Kordia sp. SMS9: one gene and its partner. The protein of the gene in region 1 interacts with the protein of each later gene in a pairwise test. Links are inferred from orthologs where the notes say so. Each region holds a gene or a part of one and is shown on either strand. Other genes may lie near its edges. The genes, in order: rho and nusG.

What was found.
Region 2: the proteins of rho (region 1) and nusG interact in binary tests that used the Escherichia coli proteins (3 or more experiments, as listed by UniProt). The link is inferred for Kordia sp. SMS9 from one-to-one orthologs.

Annotation. Positions count from the first base shown.
Region 1 is NZ_CP031153.1:5,234,434-5,252,482, reverse strand. What follows is about bases 6,527-9,426. They hold rho (transcription termination factor Rho), read right to left. Parts: upstream 8,888-9,426; coding sequence 7,166-8,887; downstream 6,527-7,165. Other genes in these bases: KORDIASMS9_RS22105 (DUF4293 domain-containing protein), read left to right, coding at 9,066-9,426; rpsT (30S ribosomal protein S20), read left to right, coding at 6,766-7,017. In the rest of the region: KORDIASMS9_RS22150 (T9SS type B sorting domain-containing protein), read left to right, coding at 1-1,796; KORDIASMS9_RS22145 (OmpP1/FadL family transporter), read right to left, coding at 2,254-3,774; KORDIASMS9_RS23975 (hypothetical protein), read right to left, coding at 3,825-4,856; proS (proline--tRNA ligase), read left to right, coding at 4,957-6,435; more of KORDIASMS9_RS22105, read left to right, coding at 9,427-9,479; KORDIASMS9_RS22100 (lysyl endopeptidase), read left to right, coding at 9,680-10,534; KORDIASMS9_RS22095 (metallophosphoesterase), read right to left, coding at 10,588-11,088; tRNA pseudouridine(38-40) synthase TruA, read left to right, coding at 11,191-11,943; KORDIASMS9_RS22085 (ABC transporter ATP-binding protein), read left to right, coding at 11,936-13,726; diadenylate cyclase CdaA, read right to left, coding at 13,746-14,528; KORDIASMS9_RS23560 (hypothetical protein), read left to right, coding at 14,838-14,999; folP (dihydropteroate synthase), read right to left, coding at 15,380-16,204; KORDIASMS9_RS22070 (BT_3928 family protein), read left to right, coding at 16,351-17,550; KORDIASMS9_RS22065 (ABC transporter permease), read left to right, coding at 17,560-18,049. UniProt on the Escherichia coli protein: Facilitates transcription termination by a mechanism that involves Rho binding to the nascent RNA, activation of Rho's RNA-dependent ATPase activity, and release of the mRNA from the DNA template.
Region 2 is NZ_CP031153.1:2,620,463-2,623,168, forward strand. It holds nusG (transcription termination/antitermination protein NusG), read left to right. Parts: upstream 1-930; coding sequence 931-1,482; downstream 1,483-2,706. Other genes in the region: tuf (elongation factor Tu), read left to right, coding at 1-556; secE (preprotein translocase subunit SecE), read left to right, coding at 706-906; rplK (50S ribosomal protein L11), read left to right, coding at 1,555-1,992; rplA (50S ribosomal protein L1), read left to right, coding at 2,005-2,697. UniProt on the Escherichia coli protein: Part of the processive rRNA transcription and antitermination complex (rrnTAC). The complex forms an RNA-chaperone ring around the RNA exit tunnel of RNA polymerase (RNAP).

The DNA of each region.
Region 1 (18,049 bases):
CAACGGCGTATCAAAACACAATGAACTTACAGGAGATCATCATTGTGGCTACCAATGCCGCAGGATGTACCACGGATACCAGAATGCTTCTTCGTGTGCTTCCAATTCCAACGCCAAACACCACGCCAACACCTTTAGAGGCATGTGATGATGACACGGATGGTGATGCGACCAACGGTATTTTAATCTTTGATCTAACACAGGCACAGGCAGAGATTGTCAACAATGAAGGCAATGTCACTGTCAGCTACCATACCACTGAGGTAGATGCAGTGGCGAATACCAATCCGATAGTAGATCCAACCATGTTTGCGGTAGACATGGCAACAGCCAATGAAAACGGACAGGTGATCATCTACGTAAGAGTACAGAGTGATATACAAATAGATAGCAATATGGAACCGTGTTACAAGGTGGTAGAATTACCAGTAATTGTACATCCACTCCCAGCACTGACCAGTATGACATTCAGTTATATCTTTTGTGAGTATGACACTGACAATGTGGGACAATTTATATGGGACGATGTAACGGCTTCGTTAGACCTACTGACCGCGCCACAGATGTTAGCAGACTTTACAGTAACCTATCACCCAACAGCGGCAGATGCTTTAGCAGGCACAGCGGCACTTGTGGATGGATATGAGAATATGGGCGAACCAGATACAGTCTTTATCCGAGTGGAGAATACTGCCACAGGCTGTTTCAATAGCAACAACATCGCCAGTGTCGACCTTACGGTAGAACCGATTCCAACGGCAACGGCACCAACGACCTATCAGGAGTGTGCTACTGATGAGAGCAATCAACTCATTGCCACCTTTGATCTGACTAGTTTAGATGCCACGATCATTGGTGGACAGTTAAACATGGAGGTGTCTTACTACACCACGGCAGCAGATGCAGCAGATGATATCAATGCCATTGTAGATCCTACAATGTATATCAACAGTGAAGATGTAGATAGCTTGATGCTCTTTGCAAGGGTAAGACAGACCATTACAGGCTGTCTGTCTGATCCAGTAATGGTGAGCTTGCAGGTGAATCCATTACCTGTATTCACCCTGCCAGCAGATGATATCTTATGTGTGGATGCAACCACAGGCACGACCGATGAGGGACCGATGATTGGGGTAGATTTAGGTGCAGGATACATCTATCTTTGGAATACTCCTAATGGAATAGAAAACACACCAACGGTGGCAGTAACTACGGCAGGAACCTATAGTTTGGTAATTACCGATGGAAACTTTCCAGAGACCAACTGTAGCTATAGCGACAGTGTGACCTATGAGGCATCTTCAGCGCCAGCAACGCTAGATATTCAGATTACCACACCAGCCTTTGCCGATACGCACAATGTGATTGCCACAGCAACAGGCGGTTCGGGCATCTATGAATACCAATTAGATGACGGAGGGTGGCAAGGCTTAGGAGAGTTCTTTGATCTCACGCCAGGCGAACACACGGTAACGGTGAGAGACACCAATGGTTGTGGGGAGCTGATTCGCACCTTTGAACTGATTGATTACATGGAATTCTTCACTCCAAACGGAGATGAGTACAACCCAACGTGGAACATCATAGGACTGAGAAATCAGCCAGGAGCAAAGATTTATATCTTTGACAGGTATGGAAAACTCTTAAAACAAATCAGTCCCGCAGGACAGGGATGGGATGGAACCTTTAACGGATCTCCAATGCCATCACAGGACTACTGGTTTAGAGTAGAATATGTAGATCCATTCGATGGAACACCAAAAGAATTTATCAATCATTTTACTTTGAAGAGATAATTTATCATACAACATATAAAAATATCTCAAAAAGATGTAGTTTGAAAAGTTGAAATTTCGATTTTTCATACTACATCTTTTATCATTTCAAATACAGAGTTATACCAATTCTACTATAATCTGCAGCTAATAATTAATTTATTTTTCTACTTCTTCTGCGTTATAAAATAAAACTATAGCTAAGGCTATACTTTGATTTTATGTCTCGAATAAGCGAAAACTAATTTTAATTCTATACATCGCATTTTATAGTAGAATTGGTATAACTTAACTATCCAGAAAATGGAGCAGAGTAGAAGAAGAGTTCTCATTGAATCTATGTAGTTTCAAACAAATTGAAATTATTTTAAGCTTCTAAAAAATCTCATCAAAATCAATCAAAAAAGAGAAAAAGAAAAAACCTCATTGCAATAATGAGGTTTTAGAGGTACATTAATCGGTTATGATAATGTTACTTTTATAGTTTAAACGTTACTGAGAAGGTGACGTTTGAATTTATATTATTAATATTTGCTCGGTCAACTAAGCCTGCTTGTAATAGTTGTGGATTAAGAGCTTGTTCGCTTCTATCATACGCTAAATCAAAACTTAAACTTCCAAAATTATATCCTATTCCTAAAGAATACCCTTCTAAGTCTCCAACAGTTGAATTGTCTTGGAATGGACTTTGTTCAAAGCGATACCCACCGCGTAAGCTAAATTGATTGATTCTATATTCCCCACCAATTCTATAAGTAGATGCAGCTTGTAATTGATTGTCAATATCATTGTTTGCATCAATAAAATCATTAGTTGGACGTAATTTTGCGTTTGCATAATCTTTTAAAGAGTAATCAAAACTGATCAATCCTTTTTTACCAAAAATATATGCAAAACTACCTGTTAAACTTCCCGGAGTGACAATTCTATGTTCTCTATAAACATTGACTACATTTGGAAAAATATCTCTTCGCAAGATTTCAGTTGGATTTCCTGGATTTCTGAAGTCTGTACTTAATCCTTGAATAAGCTCATCATTTAAGCGATACCATGTCGGCGACTGATACGAACCACCTAAGCGAATATTTTGTAATTTTAAGATAGCACCAGCTTGAAAAGAAATCCCAACTCCATACGTATATAATTCGTTAGAAAATTCTGCATATTGCAATCCAGAATCAGAGTTTACAGGAGTTTCAACTAGTACTCTGCGTTCGCGATAATCAACGTCATGTGAGTTGACATTTAACCCTAAATACAAATTATCTTTGTATTGAGTGGCTATGTTAAAAGTGTATTTTCTGTTAAATCCTGAAGTTTGTACTATATAATCTTGAATAGCACCGTTTGAGTAATCTGCATTTGAGGTATAAATGGTATTGCTATCATCATCAGTGGCAGGATTAATCACAAATCCTTCGTATCCTAAAAATGCCTGCTGAGCCCCAAAACCAAAGTTTTCACCTAAAAACAAATACGTATCGGTATCGGTTTCTCCTGGAAATTGTGCTATATCGCCTAAAGCTTGTCCGTTTGCAAACGAAACAAAATAGTCTGCAATACCTCTTGTTGGATTTGTTCCTGTGGCAAAATAGTTATTGTAAAAATTATTATTATTTTGCACATTCAATCCTAAAGATATTTTTCGCCAATCACTATTTGCAATATCATTAAATACAAACACAATTCCAGCTTGGTTCAAATCAAATTCTGAATCGTTGGCATTTGAACGTGTTCCAAAATAGGATGCGTCATTATCATTGTTGTAATTACTTAGTGAAATCGTGACTTCACTAGTACTGAAAACTGCCGAACCCGCTGGGTTTATTGAAAATGCTGAGAAATCACCTCCAAGAGCTCCAAAGGCTCCACTCATGGCTCTAAAACGTGCTGTTCCATTCAAATTTTCAGTAGAATACCGAACAACATCATTTATATCTTGGGCATAACTTATGGACATAGAAAGCATGACCATGAATAGTATGAATACTTTTTTCATAATTTAGTATAGTGTTATTTTTAGGGATAAATATATTTTTTTATAAGGTATTATCTTCTTCCGCCTCGTCTTCCGCCGCCGCCGCGAGAACCTCCGCTAGATCGCATGCTACCACCAGATGACCTCATAGAACCTCCTGATGATCTTGAAGGACTGCTAGAACTTCTTGCTCTACTGTTGAAGTTAGATCTAACGCCATTGTTTCGTGTTCTTGTAGATCTAGTCGCTCTTGTGTTTCGAGTATTACGAGTGTTTCGTGTGGCTCTCGTATTTCTGGTATTTCGAGTATTGCGTGTGGCTCTTGTATTTCTTGAGTTTCTCGAATTTCTTGCATTTGTATTCCCTCTTCTTGAAGAACGATTTGTAGAATAACGATTGCCATTTCTATTGGTGGTTCTAGAGTAATAATTAGCTCTTCTATTTGCTAACACTCTATTTGCATAGCCTCTTCTTCCTCTGTTGAAAGCATAATAAGGAGAACGCCATCCGTTCCATCCCCAATTATTCCAGCCCCAGCCTCCGCCAAAGCCCCAACCCCAGTTGTTCCAGCCCCAGCCAAATCCAGGACCCCAGCCGCCATTCCAACCAAGACCCCAACCCCAACGGTTCCAGCCCCAGTTATTCCAGCCCCAGCCTCCACCAAAGCCCCAGCCCCAGTTGTTCCAGCCCCAGCCCCAGTTGCTCCAACCAAATTGATTACCACCATACACATTTATGGTGATATCGTCAGCGGTTTCACCCCAAGGAGAATAGCTTTCATTATATCCGATTGCGTCAACATCTGTCTCTGTTTGCGGTTCAACATCGCCTTGACTTGAATAGGAGTCAACATCTGTAAAAATGTCACCGTAGCGATCTTCAGCTTCAAAGGATTTTTGTTCAAAATAGTTTTGATATGCACTGTTTGATTCATTACTATCTTCAACAACTGCAGGCGTTTCTGCTCTTTGTTCACCAGAACCATAAATTCCATCATCGTATGTAGCTTGCTGGTATGTACCACATGATGTTAGTGTCAAAAAAGTTATAGCTAAAATATGTATAGCCTTTATGTTGTCTTTTAAATAGTATGTTATACGCATATCTCCTAAAATTAATTGTTGAACAATACAAAAATAGTTAGTTTTGTCGAAACTATTTTTTATTTAACATAATCACAACATTTGTGCCAAACTACTAAGAATGAGCAAGAAATTAACAAAGAGATCTGAGGATTATTCAAAATGGTATAATGAACTTGTTGTAAAGGCTGATTTAGCTGAAAACTCAGCGGTTAGAGGTTGCATGGTCATTAAGCCATACGGGTATGCCATTTGGGAAAAAATGCAAGCGCAATTAGATAAAATGTTCAAAGAAACGGGACATGAAAATGCGTACTTTCCATTATTTGTTCCTAAAAGTCTCTTTGAGGCAGAAGAGAAGAATGCGGAAGGCTTTGCAAAAGAGTGTGCTGTTGTTACACATTATAGATTGAAAAATAATCCAGATAAGCCAGGGAAGCTGATGGTGGATCCGAATGCTAAGTTAGAAGAAGAACTAATTGTGCGTCCAACGAGTGAGGCCATTATTTGGAATACATACAAAAATTGGATTCAATCTTATAGAGATTTGCCTATTTTAATTAATCAATGGGCAAATGTAGTACGCTGGGAAATGCGTACGCGTTTATTTTTAAGAACTGCTGAGTTTTTATGGCAAGAAGGTCATACGGCACATGCCACTAAAGAAGAAGCTGTAGCAGAATCATTACTAATGCAAAAAGTATATGCTGAATTTGCAGAAGAGTTTATGGCAATGCCTGTTGTAAAAGGAGCAAAGACTGAAAGCGAACGTTTTGCAGGTGCATTAGACACCTATACGATTGAGGCATTGATGCAGGATGGAAAAGCATTGCAAGCAGGAACTTCTCACTTTTTAGGACAAAATTTTGCAGAAGCTTTTGATGTAAAGTATGTAACGAAAGAGGGGAAGCAAGAATTGGTATGGGCGACTTCTTGGGGAGTTTCCACAAGATTGATGGGTGGATTGATCATGACACACAGTGATGATGCTGGATTGGTACTGCCTCCAAAACTAGCACCAATTCAAGTCGTATTTGTGCCTATTTATAAGAATGAAGAGCAGTTTGAAGCTATTGCGGCAAAAGTAGGAGAAATTTCAGCACAGCTAAAAGAGAAAGGAGTTTCTATAAAATTTGATAAAAGAGATACCTTGCGTCCAGGCGCAAAATTTGCAGAGTGGGAATTAAAAGGAGTTCCACTGCGTGTTGCGATAGGCGCACGTGATTTAGAAAACGGAACGCTTGAAATTGCACGTAGAGATACTTTTCAAAAGCAATCCATAGCGCAAGAAGATGCCGTGGAGACTGTGTTGAGTCTTTTGGAGACCATTCAAGAAGATTTATTCAATAATGCGAAGAATTACAGAGATGAAAACACTACAGTGGTCAATACTTTTGAAGAATTTAAAGAGGTGATTGAAAATAAAGGTGGTTTCGTTTCAGCACATTGGGATGGTACGGCTGCGACTGAAAATAAAATAAAAGAACTTACCAAAGCTACTATTCGATGTATTCCATTAGATGCTTTGGAAGAAGAAGGAAAATGTGTATATTCGGGTCAGAAATCTGCTAAACGAGTTTTATTCGCGAAAGCATATTGAAAAAAGTAAAAAAACTTTTAAAAATAGTTGGAGCATATAAAAATAGTTGTATTTTTGCATCCGCTAACAGAAATAATGGCCCGTTCGTCTAGGGGTTAGGACGCCAGGTTTTCATCCTGGTAACAGGGGTTCGAATCCCCTACGGGCTACAAATTTTCTGAAAGTTTTTTTTGCAAGTTTGAAATTATAATTTAAATTTGCATCCTCATTGAAAAATGATGGCCCGTTCGTCTAGGGGTTAGGACGCCAGGTTTTCATCCTGGTAACAGGGGTTCGAATCCCCTACGGGCTACGAAACACTAAGTTTTAAAAAGATAATTAAGAAAAGAGATGGCAAATCATAAGTCAGCATTAAAAAGAATCAGAAGTAACGAGACAAAGCGTCTAAGAAATAGATATCAGCACAAAACGACTCGTAACGCTATTAAGAAGTTAAAATCAGTTACAGATAAGAAAGAAGCTGAAACTTTATTAACAAGTGTAACTTCTATGATTGACAAATTAGCAAAGCGTAATATCATTCATGATAATAAAGCGGCTAATTTAAAGTCAAAATTGGCAAAGCACGTAAATACGCTTTAAGAAAGAATATTTACTTATCAAATATCGAAAACTCCAATAGTATTGGGGTTTTTTTGTGTTTCATATTTTAATGAAATTTCAAAAATAAAAAAGCTGCTCAATATTTTATTCGAGCAGCTTTTTTGTATGTAAATCTTTTCCTAATTAACTATCCATTCATAGAGATTAGAAATTCTTCATTGTTTCTAGTTTGTTTGATACGTTGGTTAATGAATTCCATTGCTTCTACAGGATTCATATCTGCCAAATATTTGCGCATTACCCACATACGCTGAATGGTACTTTCATCCAGCAATAAATCGTCTCTACGTGTGCTTGAAGAAGTAAGGTCGATTGCAGGGAAAATTCTTCTATTGGAAATCTTACGATCCAGTTGAAGTTCCATGTTACCAGTTCCTTTAAATTCTTCAAAAATTACCTCATCCATTTTAGATCCAGTTTCGGTCAATGCAGTCGCAATGATCGATAAAGAACCGCCACCTTCAATATTTCGAGCCGCTCCAAAGAAACGTTTTGGTTTGTGAAGTGCATTTGCATCTACACCACCACTTAATATTTTTCCAGAAGCTGGTTGTACTGTATTGTACGCTCTTGCCAATCGTGTAATTGAATCTAATAAAATAACAACGTCATGTCCACATTCTACCAAACGTTTCGCTTTTTCCAAAACGATGTTTGCCACTTTTACGTGATCTGTTGCTTCTTTGTCAAACGTAGAAGCAATTACTTCGCCTTTTACATTACGTTGCATGTCTGTAACTTCCTCTGGACGTTCGTCAATTAGTAAAACAATTTGATATACTTCAGGATGATTTGCTGCAATAGCGTTGGCAACATCTTTCAGCAACATAGTTTTACCTGTTTTTGGTTGCGACACTATCATTCCTCTTTGTCCTTTCCCGATAGGAGAGAATAAATCCATAATACGTGTAGAAATTGTACTTTGGCGTTCTGCTAAATTAAATTTCTCATCTGGAAATAAAGGTGTTAAATGCTCAAAAGCAACACGGTCTCTGACTACTTGTGGATCCATACCGTTAATTTTACTTACCTTAATTAAAGGGAAATATTTTTCGCCTTCTTTTGGCGGACGTACAATCCCTAATACCGTATCTCCAGTTTTCAATCCGAACAAGCGAATTTGCGATTGCGATACATAAATATCATCTGGAGAAGATAAATAATTATAATCGGACGATCTTAAAAAGCCATATCCATCTTGCATGATGTCTAAGACACCTTCACTTTCAATAATGCCGTCGAACTCAAAATCTGGCTCGCGGTAGCGATTACGCTGATCTTTATTCCCGTTATTTTTATGTGAATGATCTTTCTTGTGTTTATTACTTTGTTGCGAATGATCTTTCTTATTTTTATTCTGCTGTTGTGGCTTGTTGGTATTTTTATTGTTGTTATTTGAATTGGAATTATTGCTTTTATTTGTATCGGGAGCATCATTTCCAGGCTTCTTAACTTCCTCTTTTTTTGCTTGTGTAGGCGTATTTTTTTGATTCTTATCTGTAGTCTTGCGCGCTGGTTTATTTTGTTTAGGAGCCTGTGTGTTAGGTTTTTCTGGAGTAGTTTGGGCTGGCTTTGTTTGAGGAGGAGTTGCTTGCGTTGGAGTTGCTGGTTTATCAGATCTTTGATTAGCATCTCTCTTAATACGTTTTCGCTTTGGTACAGTATCTTCCGTTTTCGGTTCAGCTTTTGTGATTGGTGCAACAGACTCAGGATTGCTAGCTTGAAGGTCTAATATCTTATAAATTAAGTCTAATTTCTTTAAAGTCCTATATTTTGGAACGGCTAATGCCTTAGCAATTTCCTGTAATTCAGGTAGTTTTTTACTTTTTAATTCTGAAATTTCTAACATGTATTGGCTTGTAATGAATTGTTTTTTGAAAAAATGAGCGATAGTACTCGTAAGAAGTGTGTAAATCTATTAGTAACAATAGATTAAGTATTATCTATGCAATAATACAAATTTATTTTAATAAACAAAATAGTATTTTATGAAAAGAACTATTATTTTTGTCATCCAATTTTAAGACATGATTCAAAGAATACAAACTTTATATATGATATTAGTCGTCATCGTTGCGGGCGGTTTGTCATTTGTATTCAATATATACACATTAGAAAAAGGAGGAGATGTTTTTGCAAAAGACGATCTTTTATATGTAGGATTGTTTATGGGTTCTGCTGTGTTGGCTTTGATCGCGATCTTTTTATTTAAAAATAGAAAATTACAATTTGTGTTGAATCGTTTCAACATCTTATTTCACCTTATTTTATTAGGGATATTTGTATATCGAATGCTAAATTTATCTGGAGAGATGGAAAACATTTCTGAGAAAGGTATTGGGGTAATTCTTCCTTTTGTTTCTATCGTTTTATTAGTGCTCGCTAACCGAGCTATTAAAAAGGATGAAGACCTTGTAAAATCTGTAGATCGACTGCGATAAACCTAACATCTTAGTAATCTTAGTGCGTAAAACTCCAAAGTGTCAAAACTTTGGAGTTTTTTTTATGTCAATTTTTTTAATGACATCATTTACCAAGTAAAAATACGCGAATCTAAAAATCAACAAAAACACGTTAAAATATTCTTCGAAACGATTGTAGGTTTACGAAACTTATTAACCTAATATAAAACACTTAAATTATGGGACTTACAGCATCAATTTATGGAGGCGGACCTTTTTATCCAGGACCAGACTCTGCATTGCCAACAATTAGTCGATCTGGGTTTACAACATTAGTCTGCTGGGCGATTCACGTTCGACCAAATGGCGATTTAGCTTACAACGATACACTTATTATCTCTAACGGTCAGTATGTGGGCGATCCATCTTGGGGAGAAGCATTAGAAAAAGTAAAAGAAGGTGGAAGTATCAACAGAATCTTGTTTTCAATTGGTGGTTGGGAAACTAATGATTTCTATCATATCATGAATTTGCTTAATACACAAGGCGATGGACCTTCAAGTATTTTGTATAGAAACTTTGAAACTTTACGCCATGTGATTCCTGCAATTGATGGAATTGATTATGATGATGAAGGAAACTACAATATCAACACAATTACAAGATTTAGTCGCATGTTGGCAACAATTGGATTTGAAGAAATTACATTTTGTCCATATACCAACAGTCCATTTTGGATCAACTGTTTACAATGTTTGGAAGAAAGTAATCCAGGATTGGTAACAGGATTTAATTTACAATGTTATGCTGGTGGCGCGTACAATATTGGAAGAGTGAAAAAAGATTGGATTGATCCTTTACAAGCAGCAATGGGCAAAAGTTTTGATGCCGCAGGTTTTATTGATCCAGGATTATGGTGCAAGCACGGCGATGGTTGTACACAAGGAATGGATCCAAAACAAATACAAAGTCAATTCACAAAGTGGAAAAAAGATAAAATCACAGGTGGATTTATTTGGCTATACGACGATTTTGAAAAATGTGGAAACGATCCAGAAGCGTATTCAAATGCGATTCTAAGCGGATTAAGTTAACTGCATTCTACCTACTAAACAATACAAACCTCAGCATTTTTGTTGGGGTTTATTTATGAATACCGATTTGCTAATTCAATAATCTCTAAATCCTTAATTTTATCTTGATCAATCACAAAACGCAACATGGTACGTACTTTATGAAAACCATGTTTTCCGCACGCGCCAGGATTCATGTGCAATAAATTTAACTTCTTATCAAACATCACTTTCAAAATATGCGAATGTCCGCAAATAAACAACTGTGGCGGATTTTTTCGAATTTCATCACGCACACGCACATTGTATTTATTTGGATAACCGCCAATATGTGTCATCCAAACATCGACACCTTCACACATAAAACGATTGTGTTCCGGAAATTCCATGCGCGCTTTATCATTATCAATATTGCCATACACACCGCGCAATGGTTTTAATTTCTGAATTGTATCTGTTACAGACAAATCGCCAATATCGCCCGCGTGCCATACTTCATCCGCATAGTTGACATGCTTTAAAATGTGATCATCAATATGACTATGTGTATCGGATAACAGTAAAATTTTCTTCATGAAATTTCTCCTTAAAACTTTGCTAAATAATTACGAATTCGTGTAAACTAATGAATTAAAACTTATCTTTGTCAGTCTGAAACAAAAGTAGCAAATATTACCTTGAGATACTTCATTGAACTTTCTTATAATGGCGAAAATTATCACGGTTGGCAAAATCAACCGAATGCCATTTCGGTACAAGAAGTGATTGAAAAAGCCTTGTCTGTCTTATTGCGATCAGAAATTTCAATTGTAGGCGCAGGACGAACAGATGCAGGCGTGCATGCCAAACAAATGTATGCACATTTTGACACAGAAATTGCGTTTCATGCCACTGAATTAACGTTCAAATTGAATTCGTTTTTACCAAAAGATGTTGCTATTCAGGAAATTCATCAAGTTCACAAAGACGCTCATGCGCGATTTGATGCTACAGGCAGAACGTACGAATATTGGATCGTCACACAAAAAAATCCATTTCACAATCAATCGGCACACTTCGTTTTCAAACCACTAAATGTACCTTTGATGAATGAAGCGGCAAAAGAATTGTTCAAGTACAACGATTTTAAATGTTTTTCCAAAACACATACAGACGTAAAAACCTATATCTGTAAGATTGAAAAAGCCGTTTGGGAACAAAAAAATGAACTATTGGTATTCACCATTCGTGCCGATCGTTTCTTGAGAAACATGGTACGCGCCATTGTAGGAACGCTTTTGGATGTCGGATTGGGGAAATTAAGCATATCAGAATTTAAACAAATCATAGCATCGAGAGATCGAAATAACGCAGGCACTTCGGTACCTGGAAAAGCCTTATATTTAACCGCGGTAACATATCCAGCAGAAACCTTTACAATCAATGGCTAAAGTAACAGGAACAGTATTTGATTTTGGTCTTTTTAAACGCTTATTGACCTATACAAATCCCTATAAAATCACCTTGTATTTTGTAGCAATTGCAGCAGTATTACTGTCTGTATTCGCGGTGGCGCGTCCTGTTTTACTGAAAATTACAGTAGATGATTACATCGTCACGAAAGACAAAGAAGGCTTGCTCATGTACATTTTATTCATGTTGGGCGTTTTAATGCTGGAAGTAATTTTTCAGTTTTTATTCGTGTTTTATGCAAACTGGCTCGGACAAAGTATCATAAAAGACATTCGAAGAAAATTATTCAATCACATGCTGCGGTTCAAGATGGCGTATTACGACAAATCTTCTGTAGGACGTTTGGTCACTAGAGCAGTAAGTGATATTGAAACGATTGCTAGTATTTTTAGTCAAGGATTATTTGTCATTATTGCAGACTTGTTGAAAATGCTCGTAGTCATGGGCGTAATGCTGTGGCTCAGTTGGAAATTATCCATCATTGTCTTTGCGATTTTACCTTTAATTATTTATGCGACACGCGTATTTCAAAAAGCCATGAAATCAGCGTTTGAAGAAGTACGTGCGCAAATTTCCAATCTCAATTCCTTTGTGCAAGAACGTGTCACGGGAATGAAAATCGTACAATTATTCTCAAGAGAAGAAACAGAATACAAAAACTTTAAAGAAATTAACGAGAAACATAAAAAAGGTTGGTTAAAAACGATTTGGTATAACTCCATTTTCTTTCCAATTCCCGATTTGGCAAACTCCATTGCCGTAGGTTTGATTGTGTGGTATGGCGGATTGATGTCAGCAACAATCGTAACGACGGAATTAGGCACGGAAGGTTCTGCAGAATTGGGGAATGTGGTCGCATTTATCATGATGATTGGCATGTTGTTTAGACCATTACGACAAATCGCAGACAAATTCAACACCTTACAAATGGGAATGGTTGCGGCAGGACGTATTTTTGATATTTTAGACACCGATAGTCAAATTGAAGATGCAGGAGAAACGGCTTCGTTAAACATCAAAGGAAATTTAACATTTAAGGGTGTGCGTTTTTCGTATGTAGAAGGCGAAGAAGTATTGCATGGAATTTCGTTTGACGTACAACAAGGGCAAACTGTTGCCATTGTGGGCGCAACAGGAGCAGGAAAATCTACCATTATCAACTTATTGAATCGTTTTTACGAAATAGATTCCGGAACAATTGCTATTGACGGTATTGATATTAAAGATGTAAAATTGGCGGCTTTGCGTGAAAAAATAGCGGTGGTTTTACAAGATGTATTTTTATTTGCAGATACCATTCTCAACAATATCACCTTACAAAACCCTGAGATCAGTCGTGAAACGGTTGAAAAAGCGGCAAAACAAATTGGCGTACATGAGTTCATTATGAGTTTGCCAAACAATTACGATTACAATGTAAAAGAACGTGGCGGCATGCTTTCTTCAGGGCAGCGACAATTAATTTCATTCTTACGTGCATTTGTGACCAATCCTAGAATTTTAATTTTGGATGAAGCCACTTCGTCTGTCGATTCATATTCAGAACAACTCATTCAAAATGCTACAGATACCATCACCAAAGGAAGAACGTCCATTGTGATTGCTCACCGATTGGCAACAATTAAAAAAGCAGATACCATTATTGTGATGGATGCGGGTAAAATTGTTGAAAAAGGTTCGCACGACGAATTGTTACAAATTGAAAACGGATATTATAAAAACTTATACGAAGTACAATTTATTCAGCAGGAAGCGGTGTAATAATTAAGGTAGAAAGTAATTAACTCAAATCCTTTTGTAGCATTTCTTCCAGTGTTTCCATATCTTCATACAATACAAATTCGCCATCGCGGATATACGAAACTTGTCCCGTTTCTTCAGAAACCACTAATGCCAATGCATCTGTTTTTTCAGTAATTCCAAAAGCGGCTCTGTGTCGCAAGCCAAAACGTTGTGGAATCATGGTCGATTTAGAAACTGGTAAAATAACGCGTGTTGCTGTAACGCGATTTCCTTCAATAATAATGGCGCCATCATGCAGTGGACTGTTTTTGAAGAAGATACTTTCCAGCGTTGGTACATTGACGTCCATTCCCATAGTATCGCCAGAATCTTTGACAAATTCTAAAGAATTGTTACGTTCAATTAAAATAATAGCTCCCGTTTTTGTGGCGGACATTTTTGTGCATGCTTTTAAAATAGCTGCTACGTCTGTGTCAATATTTGCATCTTGTTTTAAGAATCGAAAGTGCTTCACAAAACTGCGTTTTGCAGCAAAGTTGGTGGTGCCAATCATTAATAAAAACTTTCGAATTTCTTGTTGAAATACAATGAATAATGCAATAATTCCAACACCAATAAATTCGCCAAAAATATTGCTTAACACGTTCATTTCTAGTGCTTCAGTAATCTTCCAAGCCACAAAAATGATCACAATTCCCACAAAAATATTAATAGCTACCGTTCCTTTTACCAATTTATATACATAGTATAAAAGTATGGCAACGAGAATAATTTCGATGAAGTCTAACAGTCCAAAATTTAAGAATCCAAAAAAGTCCAATGTGCGTGTTTCCTATAGAATTGAGTAAAAATAACAAAATTTAGAATGTAAAATACTAAATGTGAAGTTTTATCGCGTGTGATGGTAGTTGTAAAGTTGTAAAAGTTACAAAGTCGAGAGACTTTACTCAATGGTGTGATTCGAATTGAGTATTGAGAAACTTCAAAAAAACAAATTGACAAAAAACAAAAATTGAAGTTTATAAGTGTATGTTTTCAAGTAGAAACTTAAAAACTTCTATGGTGAAACCGTAACTATTTAATAAAGAGAATTCTTACCTTAAAAATTATTAACAAAAAACTTTATAACATGTTACACAAGATCTTAAAAATAAATGGAGTTTCAGAAATTGAAAAAGCACAACAACACAAAATCAACGGAGGACGCGCAAAATGCTATAGCAATGGAGCCTGTTTCGATTGTGGACATCACTGCGCAGAAGTACAATGTTGCTTCTGTTTTGACTTTTAGGATGTAGTTTGAAAAAATGAAAACTGTTTGAGAATTTATCTCAGACAGTTTTTTTTACAGGGTAATTAACAGTTTTAAAATGTTGAATGCTAAATGTTTAATTTTTTTTTAAGAAAAACATAAAATTCGAATACATTATGGAAAGAGTAATTATAAAGTCATTCGTGAATTCGTGACAAAGGCTAAGAAGTTGAACTGTTTATAAGCATTGAGAGGTTCGTATTGAGAATTGAGAAACTTCAAAAAGACGAATAATGAATAATGAATTTAAAATGTAAAACGCTAAACCTAAAATGAAAAAGTATTTTTGCTAACAGCTAACAGCTAACAGCTAACAGCTAACAGCTAACAGCTAACAGCTAACAGCTAACAGCTAACAGCTAACCAACCATTCCTACCAACTTTACACATTCCACAGCTTCTTTCACATCATGCACGCGTATAATGGAAGCACCATTTTGTAAGGCAATTGTATGTAACACAGAAGTTCCGTTTAGTGCTTCTTGCGGAGTTGTTGCTAACACTTTATAAATCATAGATTTTCTGGAAACGCCCGCTAATACGGCACAATCCAAGAAGGAAAAAAGCTTCAAATCGCTTAAAATAGCATAATTATGTGCAATGGTTTTTCCAAAACCAAAACCAGGATCAACAATGAGATCGTTAATATTATGCGATCGTGCTACCGCAATTTTTTCTGAAAGTTCTTGCAAAATATCTTTCACCACATTTTCATACCTAGGATTTTCTTGCATGGTTTTCGGTGTGCCTTGCATGTGCATCATAATATATGGAACACCAAGTTTTCCAACAGTTTGCATCATGTGTTCATCCAAATTTCCCGCAGAAATATCATTAATCATCGCAGCACCCAAATCAATGGCAGCTTTCGCCACTTCACTACGAAAAGTATCAATTGACAGTATCGTGTTTGGAAATTCCTGTAAAATCAATTCCAAAATCGGCAACAAGCGTTTCTTTTCTTCTTCCAACGAAACATGCGGTGCATTTGGTCGCGAACTGTATGCGCCAACATCTACAAAAGTTGCGCCATCAGTCAACATTTTTTCAACCTGCGCCAATATGCTTTTCGGATTTTTAAACTTGCCACCATCATAAAAAGAATCAGGTGTCACATTCAAAATTCCCATCACTTTTGGGGTTTCTAGTGATACTAAATGTCCATTACAGTTTATACTTTGCATACATAAATACCTTTAAAATGAAGTTATGTCCTTTTCTTTTTATAAATTGGTAATTTTGGACGAAATTTACATAAAATTTAACGCATCGCACAATAAAAACACAAGGAAGTCTATTGAAAATGCGTTGACAATTACAAAACGATCACATGGAAAAAACAGGAGCTTCACAACCCGAAAAAGCAACGTCGATTTGGCAGCAAATCATACAACAAAAAGTTATTTTTTTCAATACCATCTATGGAAAAATCCTTACGATTGCTTGTCAAATTTTTGTGGGCGGATTGTTTATTTTTTCAGGATTTATCAAGCTGAATGATCCTGTTGGGTTTTCATTCAAATTGACAGATTATTTTGCGGAAGACGTGCTAAATCTCGAATTTTTGTCACCGTATGCGTTGTGGATGGCTGTTTTTTTAGTCATCCTAGAAGTGATTCTCGGTGTCATGATTTTACTAAGTTTGTTTAAAAAACCAGTACTTTGGAGTTTGTTAGGATTAATTGTGTTCTTCACGTTTTTAACCTTCTATTCGGCCTATTTCAATAAAGTAACCGATTGTGGTTGTTTTGGCGATTTTTGGAAATTGACGCCTTGGGAAAGCTTTTGGAAAGATATCATTCTGTTAGTTGCAATCTTAATTCTTTTCATGGGAATCAAACATATCAAACCTATTGTTTCCAACAAAGTAAGCATCGCCATTGCGACAGTAAGTTTATTGGCATGTATTTTCTTTGGAAGACATGTGCTGAATCATTTGCCAACATTTGACTTTAGACCGTATAAAATTGGCGCAAACATTATGGATGGAATGACCGTTCCGCCAGATGCACCACGACCAGTTTTTAAATATATTTGGGTTTTTGATGTGGATGGAGACGAAGTGGAAGTTGTTACCGATAAGATTGGCGAACAGCCAAAAGTTGAAGGCGGAACCTACAAAACGATACGAAGTGAAGTTGTAGAAGAAGGCTACGAACCACCAATTCACGATTTTGCCATTGAAAGTATGGATGATGGTGATGTTACGGAAATGATGATGGAAGAAGAAAAACTCATTATGGTGATTATGTATAATTTGGATAAAGCAGAAGATGCTGGTTTTTCGAAAGTAAAAACGTTTACGGACAAAGCGATTGACGCAGGTTACAAAGTTATTGGTGTATCGTCTGCGGATCCTGAAGATTTAAAAGACTTATCAACCTTGATGAAATTTAATTTTGATTTCTATTTAACCGACGAAACTGCCTTAAAAACCATTGTTCGCTCCAATCCAGGAGTTTTAAAAGTAGAAAAAGGGACCATTACCGACAAAAAACATTACAACGATTTTGACACTATAAAACTCTAAAAACAATCTTTGGGAAGATACATATTACATAAAATTGGCTATGCCTTTTTAACGCTTTTCGGTGTTGTGACCGTGATTTTTTTCTTGTTTAATATTTTGCCGGGCGATCCTGCAAAAATGATGCTTGGGCAAAACCAAACAGAGGAACAAGTTGTCATCGTGAAGAAGAAATACGGTTTCGACAAACCTGTGTTAACGCAATATGCGTACTATCTCAACGATTTACTGCCGATCTCATTTCATTCTACTGAAAAAGAAGATTACACCTATTTGGCTAAAAATAAATATTCGGCTGCAACACTATTCACCATCGGAAACACTACGACAGTCTTAAAGTTTCCATACTTACGTGAATCATTTCAAAAATCGGGAAAAAGTGTCGCGCAAGTCATTAAAGAAACCTTACCAAATACGGTCGTTTTAGCAATTGCAGCGATCAGTATTGCAATGTTGTTGGGAATTATATTTGGAATCATTTCTGCGTTGTATAAAGATACAT
Region 2 (2,706 bases), 2.6 Mb from region 1 along the record:
CTTAATGCCAATCGAAGATGTATTCTCAATTACAGGTCGTGGTACAGTAGCAACTGGACGTATCGAAACTGGAGTTGCTAACACAGGTGATGAAGTTGATATCATCGGTATGGGAGCTGAGAAATTAAAGTCTACGATTACAGGAGTTGAGATGTTCCGTAAAATCCTTGATAGAGGTGAAGCGGGAGATAACGTTGGTATCTTATTAAGAGGTATTGAGAAAACTGAAATCAAAAGAGGTATGGTAATCTGTAAGCCAGGTTCTGTAACTCCACACAAAAAATTCAAAGCTGAGGTATATGTATTGAAGAAAGAAGAAGGTGGTCGTCACACTCCTTTCCACAATAACTACCGTCCACAGTTCTACGTACGTACAACAGACGTTACAGGAACTATCAACTTACCTGAAGGTGTTGAGATGGTAATGCCTGGAGATAACTTGACAATCACTGTTGACTTAATCAGCACAATTGCAATGAACGTTGGATTACGTTTTGCAATCCGTGAAGGTGGTAGAACAGTTGGTGCAGGTCAGGTAACTGAAATCCTTGAATAATCATTTAGATTAATATAAAACTGAAGGTGTCCCGTTTATCGGGACGCCTTTTTATAGAATACGGGTTTAGCTCAGTTGGTAGAGCACTGGTCTCCAAAACCAGGTGTCGGGAGTTCGAGCCTCTCAACCCGTGCTAATAAAATCGCAATATGGCTGGTATAGTAAATTACGTAAAAGAATCTTTCGAAGAGTTAAGAACAAATGTCACATGGACGCCTTGGGCAGAAGCACAACGCCTTACCATTGTAGTGGCTGTGTTTTCTATAATTTTCTCATTAGCTATTTGGGGGGTTGACGAATTATTTGCTAAAGCGTTGAGCTTAGTGTATAAAATGGTATTAGGAATTTAATTAATCACTCACAAAAAACTAATTATGGCGGATTCTAATGTAAAGAAATGGTATGTTGTGAGAGCTGTCAGTGGACAGGAAAATAAAGTAAAGACATATATAGAAAGTGAAATTACTAGACTAGGTCTGGAAGATTATGTAGAAGAAGTGTTGGTTCCAACGGAGAAAGTAATTCAAATTCGTAACGGAAAAAAAATCAACAAAGAAAGAGTATATTTCCCAGGCTATATTATGGTGAAAGCAAATTTAGCTGGAGAAGTAACGCACGTAATAAAATCAGTAACCAATGTGATTGGCTTTTTAGGAGAAGTAAAAGGAGGAGATCCTGTTCCTTTAAGACAATCTGAAGTGAATAGAATGCTTGGTAAAGTAGACGAATTAGCAGTGAAAACTGATAATATTGCTATTCCATTCACATTAGGAGAAACTGTAAAAGTAATTGATGGTCCTTTCAATGGATTCAACGGATCGGTTGAAAAAATCAATGAAGAAAAACGTAAGTTAGAAGTGATGGTGAAAATTTTCGGAAGAAAAACGCCACTAGAGCTAAGTTACATGCAAGTAGAGAAAGTATAATTGTTACATATTATATAAGTAGTACTTTTTAGCTTCCAAACAAAAAAGTGCTGCACAATTTAAAACAAGAAAATGGCAAAAGAATTAAGTAAAGTAGTTAAGCTACAAGTTAGGGGAGGTGCAGCGAATCCGTCGCCACCGGTTGGACCCGCTTTAGGTGCTGCCGGTGTGAATATCATGGAGTTCTGTAAGCAGTTTAATGCAAGAACACAAGATAAACAAGGTAAGGTAGTTCCAGTTGTTATTTCTGTATACAAAGACAAGTCTTTTGACTTTGTAGTGAAAACAGCGCCAGCAGCAGTTCAGCTATTGGAAGCGGCAAAGATTAAAAAAGGATCAGGAGAACCAAACCGTAAAAAGGTAGCAAGCGTTACTTGGGAACAAGTAAGAGCAATTGCAGAAGACAAAATGGTAGACTTAAATGCGTTTACTGCTGAGTCAGCAATGAGTATGGTTGCAGGGACTGCAAGATCTATGGGATTAACAGTATCTGGAGACAAACCTTTTTAAATCTAAGAACAAATGGCACGAGTAACAAAAAAGCAAAAAGAAGCTTTGGCTAAAGTTGACAAGAATAAATTGTATTCTGTCGCAGAAGCATCAAGCTTAGTAAAAGAAATAACAAATGTAAAATTTGATGCGTCTGTAGACCTTGCTGTTAGATTGGGTGTTGATCCACGTAAAGCTAACCAAATGGTAAGAGGTGTAGTAACATTACCTCACGGAACAGGTAAAGACGTAAAAGTTTTAGCATTAGTAACTCCAGACAAAGAAGCTGAAGCACAAGAGGCAGGAGCTGATTATGTTGGATTAGATGAATTCCTTCAAAAAATTAAAGGAGGATGGACAGATGTTGACGTAATCATCACTATGCCAAGTGTAATGGGTAAATTAGGACCTTTAGGACGAATCTTAGGACCAAGAGGATTAATGCCAAACCCAAAAACTGGTACAGTAACAATGGACGTTGCGAAAGCTGTAAAAGAAGTGAAAGCTGGTAAAATTGACTTTAAAGTTGATAAAACTGGAATCGTTCATGCAGCAATTGGTAAGTCTTCATTCTCTGCTGACAAAATTGAAGGGAATGCAGCTGAATTATTACAAACATTAATGAAATTAAAGCCAACTGCGGCAAAAGGTACATACATTAAAAGTATTTACATGTCTAGTACGATGAGCCCAAGTGTAGCTGTTGATCCAAAAACAATTGCATAGGTAGTTAAA